One region of the Micromonospora rifamycinica genome, then DNA from elsewhere that is predicted to be linked to it. Evidence: riboswitches for the same ligand, from Rfam matches in the RefSeq annotation. Region 1 holds a riboswitch; each other region holds the start of a gene.
The links. A riboswitch is a leader RNA that binds a small molecule or an ion and turns the genes downstream of it on or off. The one in region 1 is predicted to bind cyclic di-AMP.

Region 1 (4,271 bases):
CCGACGTCTCCGGGGTGATCTCGGACTACCTCTACTCGGGCAAGCCGTACGCGGTGACCGACCTGGGTGTCGACGGGGACGAGTTCGTGGCCCGCTTCCCGCTGGCCGCCTCCGGCTACGTGCTGCGCCGGGACATGGCCAACCTCGACGAGGTGCTGGCCGGGCTGCTGGACACCGACCCGCTGATGGCGGCCCGTTGGCAGACCCGCCGTCGCTACCTGGGTGACTTCCCGGCCGACTCGTACGCCGACGGTTTCCTCGACGCCGCCCGGCGGGAACTGGAGCCGGACTGGAACCCGCCGACCCCCCGGGGCGCGTCGGACACCGCCTCCCTCTCCCCCCGCCCCTGACCCACCCACCCCCGCCCGCCCCCACTCGCGCCCGCCCCTGACCTCCCGCCCGCCCGCGCCCGCCGCTGACCCCCCGCCCGCGCCCGCCCGCCCCCGCGCGCCTTCCTCGGCAAGATCACGCTCGATCCATGGTCGAGTGGCATCGCGAGCGCCGGATGCCACTGGAACATGGATCCGACCTCGTTCGTCCGCCGGCGGGATTGGTCCTGCGACAGCGGACCGCCCCGGTGCCCACGGGCGGGCGGCCGGGGCGGTCCGGTTCGCGGATGCGGGGCGGCCGGTCAGGCCGAGTAGCCCCGGGTGGCGATCCAGTTGGCCAGGGTGGTCACGCCGACCCAGTACGCCGGCAGCGACGGGTCCGCCGAGTCGGCGATCCGCACGGTACGACCGTTGTCCCGGTAGCCGACCACGGCGACGTAGTGGCCGCCGGGGAAGGAGTGCCAGCCACCGTCGAGGTCGGTGACGTCACCGGCCACGTTGGCGACCACGGCCCGCTTGGCGGCGACCGTCTCGACCACGTCGGCCCGCAGCCGCTCGACCTGCGCGTCGCTCGGGGTGCCGGCGAACATCCGGGTCCGGTACGGGTCGCCCTTCACCACGGCGTTGAGCACCCGGGTGGTGTCCTCGGCCGAGTTGGTACCCATCTCGGTGGTGCCCAACTGGGCGGCGAGGTCGTCCTGGCCGCGCTCGATGCCGGCCGCGCTGAGCGCGTTGCGCACCGCAGCCGGACCGCAGTAGTAGTAGGTCGTCTGGGCCTGGTAGTCGTAGCGGAGCAGCTTCGACGACGGCGGCTTCGGGGCCACCACCCGGCGGGCCAGGTCCGGGTCGGCGGGGGGCCGGGCCTTCGCCCGGGTGGCCCGCGGCGACGGTGTGGGGCTCGCCGACGGGCTGGTCGTGGGGGTGGCCGACGGGTTGGTCGGGGCGGGGGCGGCGACCCGGGCCTCAGCCCGGCTGGCGATGTCGTCGAGGCGGGGGGCGGTCCCGGCGACGGCGGTCGTTCGCGGCTGGTCGGTCGGGGCGTCGTCGACGCCGGCAGCCAGCGCGGCGGCACCGGTGGCCAGGACGAGGACCGCGGCCGAACCGACCACCACCTGGTACTGACGCTGGCTGGTCAGGCGGCGTAGCTGACGCTTCATGTGGTGCTTCACGGGGTGTTCCTCCACGGGGCGAAGCGGCGGCACGCCGGACCGGCACGCGGTGGGCTACACCACGCGCGGATCGTCGGATGCGCCGCTCGTGCGGTCGGGACCGCCCGACGGGGGGCCGGACGGATCGGCGGGGGCCGCCCGACGAGGGCCGGGCGGCGGGGCGGACGGCCGGGTCAGCGCATCGGGCGCGACACTCCGGCGGTGCTCCGGCGCCGAGGTGGAGGAACTACCGAGGGGGTGGGGTCATGCTGCACGAGGAGGAACTCCTTCCGCTGCCGCCGACCGGGTTAGCTGACGGATTCGGGCGGGAAGATCGCCCTACCCCGGGCCGTGGCCCGGCGATTCACCCCAGTGGTACGTGTGGGTCCCCGGTTCGTGACTAGCACGATTGAGCGGGTCGGCGCGGCGTCGCCTTCGGCGATCGAAAACCGCACCGGACCGCAGCGACACTACTGGTCGCCTTCCTTCTCGCCAACCCCTGTGAGCTGCGCAAACATGCTCCGATGAGCCCTCCTGCGGGGCACTCGGGCACCGACCTGCCGCGGCGGGTCCGATGGTGCGTCCGGCCCCGTCCGGGCGGCAACCGGACAGGTCGCCGGCAACCACCGATGATCGCCACGCTCGATGTCACCGGGTGTGACCACCTGTCCGGATCCCGGGTCGGGGTGACGCCGGCCACACCCGGCAGGTAACAATTCGGTCGCCCACCTGCCACCGAGCCGAGTCGGCCCCTGCCGGCCTACCGGGTACCGGCCGACCGCCCTTCGGGCCGGGAGCGCCGGTGAGCGGGCCGGGATCTCGGGCGGGGCGCCGCCGGGTCAGTTCACCCGGGCCGGTCGCCAGCGGGCGGCGGCGGTCGGACGGGCCGCCGACGTCGCGGGGCGGGGCGAGGGCACCAGGGTCGGGAGCAACCGCTGTGTCGCCGCGTACGCCTCGACGGCCAGCGACCGGGCCGCCTCGGCGGCCAGTTCGGCGTCCCGCCACGCCGCCCGCTCCCACCCGGCCGCGGCCCGGTACGCCGTACGACGGTCCTCACGGACGGCACGGGCGAGCATCACCTCGTGTTCGACGGGGTGCCGACGCGGATCCCACCCGTCGCGGTGCGCGAAGACGTCCCGCAGCCGTTCGACCGACAACTCCCCCCGCCAGTGCGCCGCCACCGCCTCCTGGTGCAACCACCGCTCCCGGTCGGCGTACTCGGCGGGGGTGCGGGGGGTGCGCGGGCGGGGCAGTGCGCCGGCACCGGCGAACCGACGGGCCACCGTGTCCGCCTCGTCGTACGCCTGCCAGGCCCGGTCCAGGGTGTCCTGCGCGGCCAGCCAGGCGGCCCGGCGACGGCGGGCGGTCTGGGCCGCCCCGGAAGCGGCCACCGCCACCTCCTCGGCGTAGCGGCGCAGGTCGGCGACCGGGGGTGGGGCGTCCGGCGGCGGGCCGGCGGCCGTCACGTCGGTCGGCTGGTCCCGCTCGGGGCGGGCGACCAGGACGGCGAGCCCGGTCAGCGCCAGGACGAGCAGCAGGGACCAGATCACGGTGGCGGTCGGGACCTCGATCAGGAACCGGGAGAGCACGGTGTTCACGGTCGACACCTCGTGGGCGGGATGCGGAGAAGCGGAGGCCGTACCGGCGGCGGGACCGGCCGGGCGGTGCGGGGTGAGGTTCGTCGTCGGTGGCGGCGCGGATGGGTCGGCCCCGCGCGGGCCGGGTCAGCCCGCCGGGGGCGCCCGGGGGCCGGCAGCGGCGGCGGGCACCCGGTCGGTCGCCCTCGCCAGGGTCGCCGCCGACCGGCTCCGGGTGGTGCCGACCGGCACCGCGAGCGCCACGGTGCCCACCGGCTCCACCGTCACCGCGGTCGCCCGGTCGACCCGTGGGTCACCGGTGCGGAGGATGTCGGAGCTGCCGCCCGGGGCGGCCGGGGCGGTGGCGGCGGGAACGGACCGGGACGCGTCGAGCGACAGGGCGGTCGCGGCCGGCCCGAACAGCGCGGGGCCGGGCAGCCCGGGGGCGGCGGCGGCGAACGCGAGCGCGACGGCGAGGCTGGTCAGGAGCCGGGACATCCCGCGCACGACCCACCACAGGGGACTGACGGACGCGACCGGGGACACGCGACCACGCTACCGCCGGGGTGACCGGCCCGCAGCACCGCCGGGCGTGTCGCCGCGCCCACCACCGTGGACCCGGTCCGTCCCGCCGGAGGAAGCCCGATCGCCCGCTGTCGGCCCCGCCCGGGGCGGCGGCCGCCGGTGGGACGGCGAATGCCGGGTGCCGGTGGTTGCGGGTGCCGATCGGGTGGCGGGCACCGGTGGGATCAGCGCGGGTCGCGCGGCCCGACGTACTCGACGGGACGTCCGCCGTCGGCCGCCCTCGGCCCCGGCACGACGACCGGCCCGGCGGCTTCGGGGACGGCAGCGCCGGAGACGGCGGCACCGGCGGCGGCCGGCGCGGGTGGGGGGCGGCGGCGGGGGGCGAGGCGGCGCATCATCGGGGTCTCCACCCAGCGGTGCAGGGCGGCGGCCAACGCCAGGTTCACCACCAGGAAGCCGAGCACGGCCAGCGGCCCCGACCAGCCGGGCAGCCCCACGCCCCAGTGCCCGGTGAGCCGCAGCACGGTCATCATCACCAGCACGTGCACCAGGTAGAAGGCGAACGACACCTCGCCGAGCCAGACCAGGGTCCGGTGCCGCCACGGTGACCAGCGACCCTGCACGTCCGCGCGGGCCGCCGCCGGGATGACCAGGATGTACGCCACCGACAGCAGCGCCGCCCACATCTCGGC
Region 2 (4,271 bases), 1.6 Mb from region 1:
TGCATCGACGTGCTCACCCAGATCTCCGCCGTCCAGGCCGCCCTGGACAAGGTCGCCCTCGGCCTGCTCGACGGCCACGCCCGGCACTGCATGCACGAGGGGGCCGCCGAGGGCCGGGCCGACGAGATGGCCGCCGAGATGATGGCCGCCGTCGGCCGGCTGATGAAGCGCGGCTGACCCGCCGCGGCCGGGGGTGAACGCACCCCTCGGCATACCGTGGGCAGGGCTAACCCGGCGGGCCGGGGTGGTGGCTACCATCGTCCGACGACGACCGCCGCCCGCGGGATGAACCGGTCGGCCGGCCGACCGGTATCCCGTCCCGGACCGTTGGGAGAACTCGCACGCATGGGCGCCGACCACACCCGTACCGCTCCGTCCACCCCGCCCCGGGTGCGGCGGATACTCGTCCTGACGGTGGTTCCGCTCATCGTCGTCACGGTGGTCGCCACGCTGCTGCTCTGGCCGGGCGAGACCCGGCGGATCGACCAGGGCGAGCAGGTGCCCCGCCACCACGGCACGGTGACCCGGGTGGTGACCGAACCCTGCCCGCCCGCGCCGGAGACCCCCGACGGGCCGTCCGGGGCGGACGCCGGCCCGTGCGGCACGGTGACGGTCGCCGTCGAGCAGGGGCCGGACAGCGGTGAGCAGGTCGAGACGCCGGTCCCGTCCGGGCCGGGGGCACCGACGGTGGCCGTCGGTGACGAGGTGGTGCTGGTCGCGCTGACCGACCCGACCGACCCGGTGGCGGTCAGCTACCACATCGCCGAGCACCAGCGGGGTACGCCGCTGCTCTGGCTGGTCGCCCTGTTCGCGGCGGCGATCGTGGCGTTCGGCCGGCTCCGTGGGCTGGCCGCCCTGGCCGGTCTCGGCGCCAGCTTCGCCATCCTGCTGACCTTCGTGGTGCCGGGCATCTCCGCCGGGGGCGCACCGCTGCCCATCGCGATCACCGGCGCCGCGCTGATCATGTTCGTGGTGCTGTACCTGACCCACGGGATCACCGCGCAGACCTCGGTGGCGGTCCTCGGCACCCTGGGCAGCCTGGTGCTGACCGGGGTCCTGGGCACGCTGGCCACCGCCGCCACCCACCTGACCGGGTACGGCAGCGAGGAGGCCACCACGCTGTCGATGTACCAGCGCGACGTGGACCTGCACGGCCTGCTGCTGGCCGGGATCATCATCGGCTCGCTCGGCGTGCTGGACGACGTGACCGTCACCCAGGCGGCCACCGTCACCGAGTTGGCCCACGCCAATCCCGGGCTCTCCCGGTTGCAGCTCTACCGGGCCGCCACCCGGGTCGGCCGGGCGCACATCGCCTCCACGGTGAACACCATCGTGCTGGCGTACGCGGGGGCTTCGCTGCCGCTGCTGCTCCTGCTCACCGCCGACAGCCGGCCGCTGGGGCAGATCCTCACCAGCGAGTTCCTGGCCCAGGAGATCGTCCGGAGCGCGGTGGCCACCCTCGGGCTGGTGGCGGCGGTGCCGCTGACGACCGGGCTGGCCGCGCTGGTCACCACCGCCGGCCGCGGCCCCGCCGACGCCGCCGCGGCCGGGCCGCCGCCCACCCCGCGCCCGGCTCCCGACCGGGCCGAGGCGTGGCAGGCGCTGGGCGCGCCCCGACCCGGCGGACCGTCCACCCCGGCCCCCGCCCGGTGGGCGGATCCGGAGGGGAACACGGAAGCGGCATGGTGACACTCCGCTTCGTGACCGGAGGCGGGGTCACCACTGTCGATCCCGCCGCTGGTCACCGGCCGCTATCGGGAAAATACGTATTTCGCCGGGTTGTGGCCGTAGATTCCTGCTACGACTCTCGGGTAACCTCGCTGCCGGTCACCGCCGAAGGCGCCCACCGGCGCCAGCGGGGCCACCGCCCAATCGCCGTACGGCGAGCCGGGGAACCGAGCACCTGGGGTGAATCCGCGCCAGCGGTAGGGGCCACTTCCGTCCCGAACCCGTCAGCTAACCCGGTCGGCGGTCGACGGAAGGGAAAACTGTGACGGCACCCCTACGCCGCTGGCTGACGCCGGCAGTGGCCGTGCTCGCCGCCCTGGCGATCGTCGCCGGGCCCACCGCCGCCCCCGCGACGGCGGCACCCAACGCACCCTCCCCCTCGGGCCACGAGGAGGACGAGGAGCCGAAGCTGCTCACCGACGTCATCGAGGCCACCAACCGGGAGTACTCGGCGGCGAAGAACCGGCTGGAGAAGTCCAAGAAGCGCCAGCTCGAGTACGCCATCGAGGTGGAGAAGGCCGAGCAGGAGCTGACCGCGCTGGCCCCGCAGGTCAACGAGATCGCCGCCCAGTCGTACCGGACGGGTCGGGTCGGCGCGGTCGCCGCCCTGCTGGAGAGCGACGCCCCGGACGCCTTCGTCCGGCGGGCCGCCGCCCTGGACGAGCTGAACATGGTCAACGCCGGCAAGCTGGCCGAGGTCAACGAGGTGAGGACCCGGGCCGAGAAGGCCAAGCTCGCCGTCGACGCCGAGGTCCGTGAGCAGCAGAAGCAGACCAACCTGATGGCCAAGAAGAAGACCGAGGCGGACAAGGCACTGGCCCTGGTCGGTGGCCGGGGCTTCACCGGCGGCCTGGTCGACGCCACCTCGCCGGTGGCCCGCATCGCGCCGGGCCAGACGGCCGACGGCGACTGGCGTGCCGAGTCGTGCAGCGAGAACGACCCGACCACGTCCGGTTGCATCACCCCGCGCACGTTGCACATGTACAAGGAGGTCAAGCGGGCCGGCTTCAACCGGTTCGTCGGCTGCTACCGTCCCGGTGGTCCCTGGGAGCACCCCAAGGGCAAGGCGTGTGACTGGTCGTTGCAGAAGAGCGGCTTCAGCCCGTGGCACAACAACGACACCCGGATGTACGGCAACAACCTCGCCGCGTTCCTGCTCCGCAACGCGGACCGGCTGGGCATCTACTACGTGATCTGGAACCGGCAGATCTGGTTCCCGGCCAACGGATGGAGTTCCTACTCCGGCCCGTCCAACCACACCGACCACGTACACGTGTCCCTGTTGTAGCGACGCGACGACGCGGCATCCGAATCCCGGACACCGCGTCCTCGACCCGGTGGGTCGAGCGAGCACTCACGGCGGAGGCCGCCCGGTCGAACCGGGCGGCCTCCGCCGTGAGCGGGTCTCGGCCGGACGGCCGTCGACGGGCGTGCCCCAGCCGGCGACGGCCGGCGACGGGCGTGCCTCAGCCGGCGACGGCCGCCGGAGCGGCGTCGGCACCCGCCGGCACCACGGCAGGCCCGGGGACGGCGGCGGTGAGGGCGGCCGGAGCGTGCGCCGGGGCCACCTGGCGGACCTCACCGGCGGCGAGCCGGTAGGACATGCCGACCACCGCGCACCGCCCGGCGGCCACCTCGGCGGCGATCACCGGCGAGTTGCCGAGCAGCACCTCGACGGTCTGCGCGATGTGGATGTCGACGATCCCGTCGATGTCGTGCACCCCCTGCTGGGCCGCCCGGCGCAGGCTCGGCCCGACGGCGGCGACCACCGAGTAGAGGTGCCCCGGGGGCTGGGTGCCGGTGCGGGCCGCCTCCCGGGCGGCCTGTACCGCACCGCAGGAGTCGTGCCCGAGCACCACCACCAGCGGCGTGCCCAGGACGGTCACCGCGTACTCGACGCTGCCGAGCACCTCGGGGCCGGCGGTGTGCCCGGCGGTCCGGACCACGAAGAGGTCACCCAGACCCCGGTCGAAGATGATCTCGGCGGCGAGCCGGGAGTCGGAGCAGCCGACGATGACCGCGAAGGGGTGCTGGCCGTCGGCGACGGCCGCCCGGTGGACCGCGCCCTGGTTGGGGTGGCGGGGCTCACCGGCGACGAAACGCCGGTTGCCGGCCTGCAACTCGGCCAGCGCCTGGGTCGGAGTGATCGGGCCCATTGCCTCACCTCGGTCCGGAATCGTGCCTGCTCACGCCGGCCGGCGGCACCGACGGCCGTGTTCCCACGGTCACACGCAGCTAAAGGTACGTCAAGATTTCGTGATACACGTTTCAGGCTTTGGTCGCAGCGATGTCGGCGGCGGGTCGACAGCCGGCCGGGACGGACGCGAACGCCGGCCGACGGCGGGTTCCCCGCGCTCGGGCCATACGATGACCGGTATGGCGAAGACCACGGACAGCGCCGGGAGCGCCCGCAACTGGACGTTCCTCACCAACCACGGTCACGTGCTGCTGGCCATCGCCCGCAACCCCACCGCCCGGCTCCGGGACGTCGCCGAGGAGGTCGGGGTGACCGAACGGGCCGCCCAGGCCATCGTCGCGGACCT
Region 3 (4,271 bases), 3.2 Mb from region 1:
CCCGGCCGGAACGTTGCCAGCCGGTCTCCGGTACGGCACGATCGGGCGACCGACGACAGGTCAGGAGGCCCGGTGGTGGTCCGGCGGGAGAGCTTCAGCTACACGGTGCAGGCGCACTGCTCACGGGCGGACGCGGTGGCGCTGCTGAGCGATCTGTCCCGGCAGGAGGAGCTGCATCCCCTGATCGTCCGGGTGCGCCGGTTGCCGGCCCGACCGGGCGCCGTGGCCAGCTATGCGATCACCGACCGGCTGGAGTTGGGGCCGCTGCGGTTCCCCGTCACCTACCAGGCCGACGTCCTGCTGGTCGGGCAGGACGAGATCGTGACGGTGGCCCGGCAGCAGCCCGCCACCACGGTCCGCAACCACACCCGGCTCCGGATGGAGGGTGACCTGCTGCGGATCGACGTGGAGATCACCCTCGCCGCGCCGGCACCGTTGTTCGGCTACGCCTTCCGGCAGGCCCGTGCCGCTCACCTGGGGCTGGCCAGCCGGCTCGGCGCGGTGCTGGACGGCCGGTCCGGCGGCGACGCTCCGGCTGCTGCCTGACCGTCGGCGGGGTGGTGGGGGTGGCCCGCCCGCCGTGCACGGGCCACCCGAGGTGGTGCTCAGATCATCGACAGGTGAACGTGGTTGGTGTGGTCGCTGGACGGGTCGCCGTTGCCCCCGCTGTACGACTTCCAGCCGCTGCTCGGCAGCCAGATCCGCTTGAACCAGATCACGTAGAGCACACCGAGCCGGTCGGCGTTGCGGATGAAGTACGCGGCCAGGTTGTTGCCGTACGTCCGGTCGCCGCCACTGGCCACCCCGCCGAAGCCGTTCTTCTGGGCGGCGAAGTCGCATGCCCGCCCCTTGGGGTGCTCGCCGGACCCGCTGGGCCGGTGGCAGGAGACGTACCGGGTGAAGCCGGCGGCCTTGGCCTGGTTCAGGGCGTTGAGGGTGCGCGGGGTGATGCAGCCGTTGGCCGGCGTCGGGTCGTTGACGCTGCACGACTCGGACGGCCAGGAGCCGTCGGAGTTGCGGGGCGCTCCCTTGGCGTTGCTGCTGGACGTGCCGTCCGAGCTGCCGGAGTCCCGGGAGGTGGGGGCCGGCTTGTCGGCGGCGGCCACCGCCAACGCGCGTTCGGCCTGATCCTTGCGCTTGCCCATGGTGGCGACCTGCTTGCGCTGCTCGGTGATCTCGCGGCTGACCGCCGCCCGGGTCCGGGTGGCCTGGTCCCGGGTCTCGATCATCGTGCGCAGTTCCTGGTCCTCCCGGGCCGCGACCGTCTCCAGCGCCGCCGCGCGGTCCAGGAAGCCGCCCGGGCTGTTGCTGTTGAGCAGGGCGGACATCGGTCCGAGGCGGCCGGTGCGGTAGGCCGCTCCGGCGATCTGGCCGACCTTTCCGGTCTGCACGACCAGTTGGGCCTCGATGCTCTTGAGCTGGCCGTCGAGTTCCTGCTGGCGCTTGGTGGAGCGCTCCAGGGCGGCCTTCGCCTCGACCCAACCCTTGCTGGCCGCGTCGAGCTGCTCGCGGAGGGCCGGTGTGCCGCCCTCGTCGTCGTCGCCGGGAGCGGCGAGCCGGGTGACGGGCGCGGCGACGGCCGGGGTGAACGGCGCGGACGACACGCCGAGCGCGAGGGTCGTGACGACTGCGGCCAACAGCCGTGTGGTGGTTCCTACCCGCATACAGAGTCCTTCCGTCAGCCGCCGACCGGGTTAGCTGACGGGTTCGGGACGGAAGATCCCTACCGCTGACGCGGATGCACCCCAGGAACATGGTTCCCCGGTTCGCCCTGGTGGGCGATTAGGCGGCGGCCACCGCCGGCGCCGGTGGGCGCCGCCTGGCGGAGGCCGGAGCCGAGCCTACCGGTACGGGTGGGACACCCGTCCACCTCGTGACTGAGGGTACGGGAGTGAATACCCCTTTATGGGGTAAACAGGACAAAAGCTAGCGTGATCGCCGCACTCACAGAGGTTCCGTGACGCTCCGGTGGTGTCGCGCCCGCCCGCAGGGCGGTTGGCCTCCGTGGTCACCAGTGCGTCGGGCCGCAGGCGCCGGGGGCGCTGCCCGGCTCGATCTGGAGGGTGGCGTGCTCGATGTGGAAGTCGTCCCGCAGGGCGCCGCGGGCGGCGGCCAGCACCGCGCCGACCTCGGCCCCGGTGGCCAGGGTGAGGTGCGCGGAGGCGACGTCCATGCCCGAGGTGAGCGTCCAGACGTGCAGGTCGTGCACCTCGGTGACGCCGGGCACGGCGGTCAGCCGGTCGTGCACGGCGGTCACCTGGAGGTGCTCCGGGGCGGCCTGCACCAGGATCCGCACCGCCGCCCGCCCGAGTCGCCAGGTACGCGGCAGGATGAACACGCCGATCGCCACGGCCACCACCGGGTCGGCCCACCACCAGCCGGTGCCGGCGATCAGCAGTGCGGCCACGATCACGCCGAGGGAGCCGAGCAGGTCGCCGACCACCTCCAGGTACGCCCCGCGCAGGTTGATGCTCTCCTTCGCGCCCTCGCGCAGCAGCGCGAACGCGACCAGGTTGGCGAGCAGGCCGAGCACCGCCACCACCAGCATCGGGGTGGCCAGCACCTCGGGTGGCTCGCCGAACCGGCGGACCGCCTCGATCAGCACGTAGACCGCCACCCCGCTGAGCAGCAGGGCGTTGGCCAGCGCGGCGAGCACCTCCAGCCGGTAGAGGCCGAAGGTGCGCTGCGGGTCCTGCGCGGCCCGTCGGGTCGCGGTGATCGCGGCCAGGGCCATCCCGATGCCGAGCACGTCGGTGAACATGTGCCCGGCGTCGGAGAGCAGGGCCAGTGAGCCGGTACCGAACGCGGCCACCGCCTCGACCACCATGAACACGGTGAGCAGCCCGAACGCCGCCCAGAGCCGACCGCGGTGCCGGTGCGCGGCGTTGCTGATCGTCGCGCTGTGGTCATGACCTGCGCCCACCTGCACACCCTCCGTCGCCGCCGCGAACCCGGTCCAATCTATGCTCACATCGCTATGTATGCAAGTGAGGATCGGACCTCCGGCCGGCTCGGGCCGCTCGGGACCGGTGGTTCAGCCGAGGGGATCGACGGTGGTCAGGCGCTGGGTGGCCCGGGACAGCGCCACGTAGAGCGTCCGCACCCCGGAGCCCGGCTCGGCCCGGATCTCGCCCGGACAGACCAGCACCACCCCGTCGTACTCCATGCCCTTGGCCTGGAGGCTGTCCACCACCTGGAGTCGCGTCCCGCCACGGTCGCCCAGCCAGCCGGCGACCTCGTCCCGGCGGGGCACCGGCGTGATCACGCCGACCGTCCCCGCCACCTCGGCGAGCACCGTTTCCACCGCGTCCACCGTCGCCGGGGCCAGCTCCGCCGCCGGCACGGTCAGCGCCACCGGATCCACCCCGGTGGACCGCACCGCGCTGGGCAGCTCCAGGTCGGGGTGGATCCGGCGGATCTCGGCTGCCGCCACCGCGAAGATCTCGGCCGGATTGCGGTAGTTGGTGGTGAGCGTGAACCGGTGCCGCCGTCGCCGGCCCAGCGCCTGGTCCCGTGCCCGGTCCAGCTCCTCCTGGTCGCCGGTCCAGGCGGTCTGCGCCGGGTCGCCCACCACCGTCCAGGAGGCGATCCGGCCGCGGCGGCCGATCATCCGCCACTGCATCGGCGAGACGTCCTGCGACTCGTCCACTACCACGTGCGCGTAGTCCCGGTAGTCCTCCGGCCGCTCCCGGGCCGCGGCACGGGCCGCGCGCTCCCGGTCACCGAACGTGCTCAGCTCCCGGACCCCACCGGCGAGCTGGAACGGATCCCGGCTCGCCCTCTTCGGGCGTACCGGCTTGCCCAGCAGCGCGTCCAGCTCGTCGAGCAGGGCGATGTCGGCCACCGTCAGCCCCTCGGTGTCCAACGACCGGTACGCCCCGGCCAGCAGCGCGGTCTCCGCCCGGGAGAGGACGCCGGCCGCGTACCGGTGCAGCCGCTCCGGTCGGGCCAGCCAGCCCAGCACGTGCCGGGGGTGCAGCCGGGGCCACCAGGCCTTGAGGAACTCCCGGAACTCCGGCCGGTCGATGATCTCGTCCTCGAAGGTGGGCTGCTCGGGCAGCCCGGTGACGGCCAGCCGGCGGGCCTGTGTGTACAGCGCGGCGAGCACCCCGTCGAAGCCGACCCGGCGGACCTCGTTGCGGCGGGCACCCCGGTGCAACGCCCGGTCCCGGATCCGGTCCAACTCGCGCGGCTCCAGCCGCAGCAGCGTCCCCCGGTAGAGCAGCCGCAGCTCCCGCGGACCGTCCGGCACCGCGTCCCGGGCCGCCCGT

Region 2: another riboswitch for cyclic di-AMP. It lies ahead of GA0070623_RS15540 (coiled-coil domain-containing protein); the one in region 1 lies ahead of GA0070623_RS08895 (C39 family peptidase).
Region 3: another riboswitch for cyclic di-AMP. It lies ahead of GA0070623_RS25615 (coiled-coil domain-containing protein); the one in region 1 lies ahead of GA0070623_RS08895 (C39 family peptidase).

The regions. Positions count from the first base shown of each region.
Region 1 covers NZ_LT607752.1:2,193,121-2,197,391, forward strand. Annotated here, with positions in the region: gene GA0070623_RS08890 (CDP-glycerol glycerophosphotransferase family protein) at 1-350, shown strand, start outside; gene GA0070623_RS08895 (C39 family peptidase) at 632-1,498, opposite strand; cyclic di-AMP (ydaO/yuaA leader) riboswitch at 1,760-1,903, opposite strand; gene GA0070623_RS08900 (hypothetical protein) at 2,317-3,075, opposite strand; gene GA0070623_RS08905 (hypothetical protein) at 3,202-3,600, opposite strand; gene GA0070623_RS08910 (acyltransferase family protein) at 3,804-4,271, opposite strand, start outside.
Region 2 covers NZ_LT607752.1:3,806,863-3,811,133, forward strand. Annotated here, with positions in the region: gene GA0070623_RS15530 (metal-sensitive transcriptional regulator) at 1-177, shown strand, start outside; gene GA0070623_RS15535 (YibE/F family protein) at 346-1,689, shown strand; cyclic di-AMP (ydaO/yuaA leader) riboswitch at 1,856-1,987, shown strand; gene GA0070623_RS15540 (coiled-coil domain-containing protein) at 1,991-3,016, shown strand; gene GA0070623_RS15545 (carbonic anhydrase) at 3,195-3,884, opposite strand; gene GA0070623_RS15550 (helix-turn-helix transcriptional regulator) at 4,096-4,271, shown strand, end outside.
Region 3 covers NZ_LT607752.1:6,040,989-6,045,259, forward strand. Annotated here, with positions in the region: gene GA0070623_RS25610 (SRPBCC family protein) at 73-546, shown strand; gene GA0070623_RS25615 (coiled-coil domain-containing protein) at 606-1,664, opposite strand; cyclic di-AMP (ydaO/yuaA leader) riboswitch at 1,668-1,799, opposite strand; gene GA0070623_RS25620 (cation diffusion facilitator family transporter) at 2,009-2,923, opposite strand; gene GA0070623_RS25625 (HelD family protein) at 3,035-4,271, opposite strand, start outside.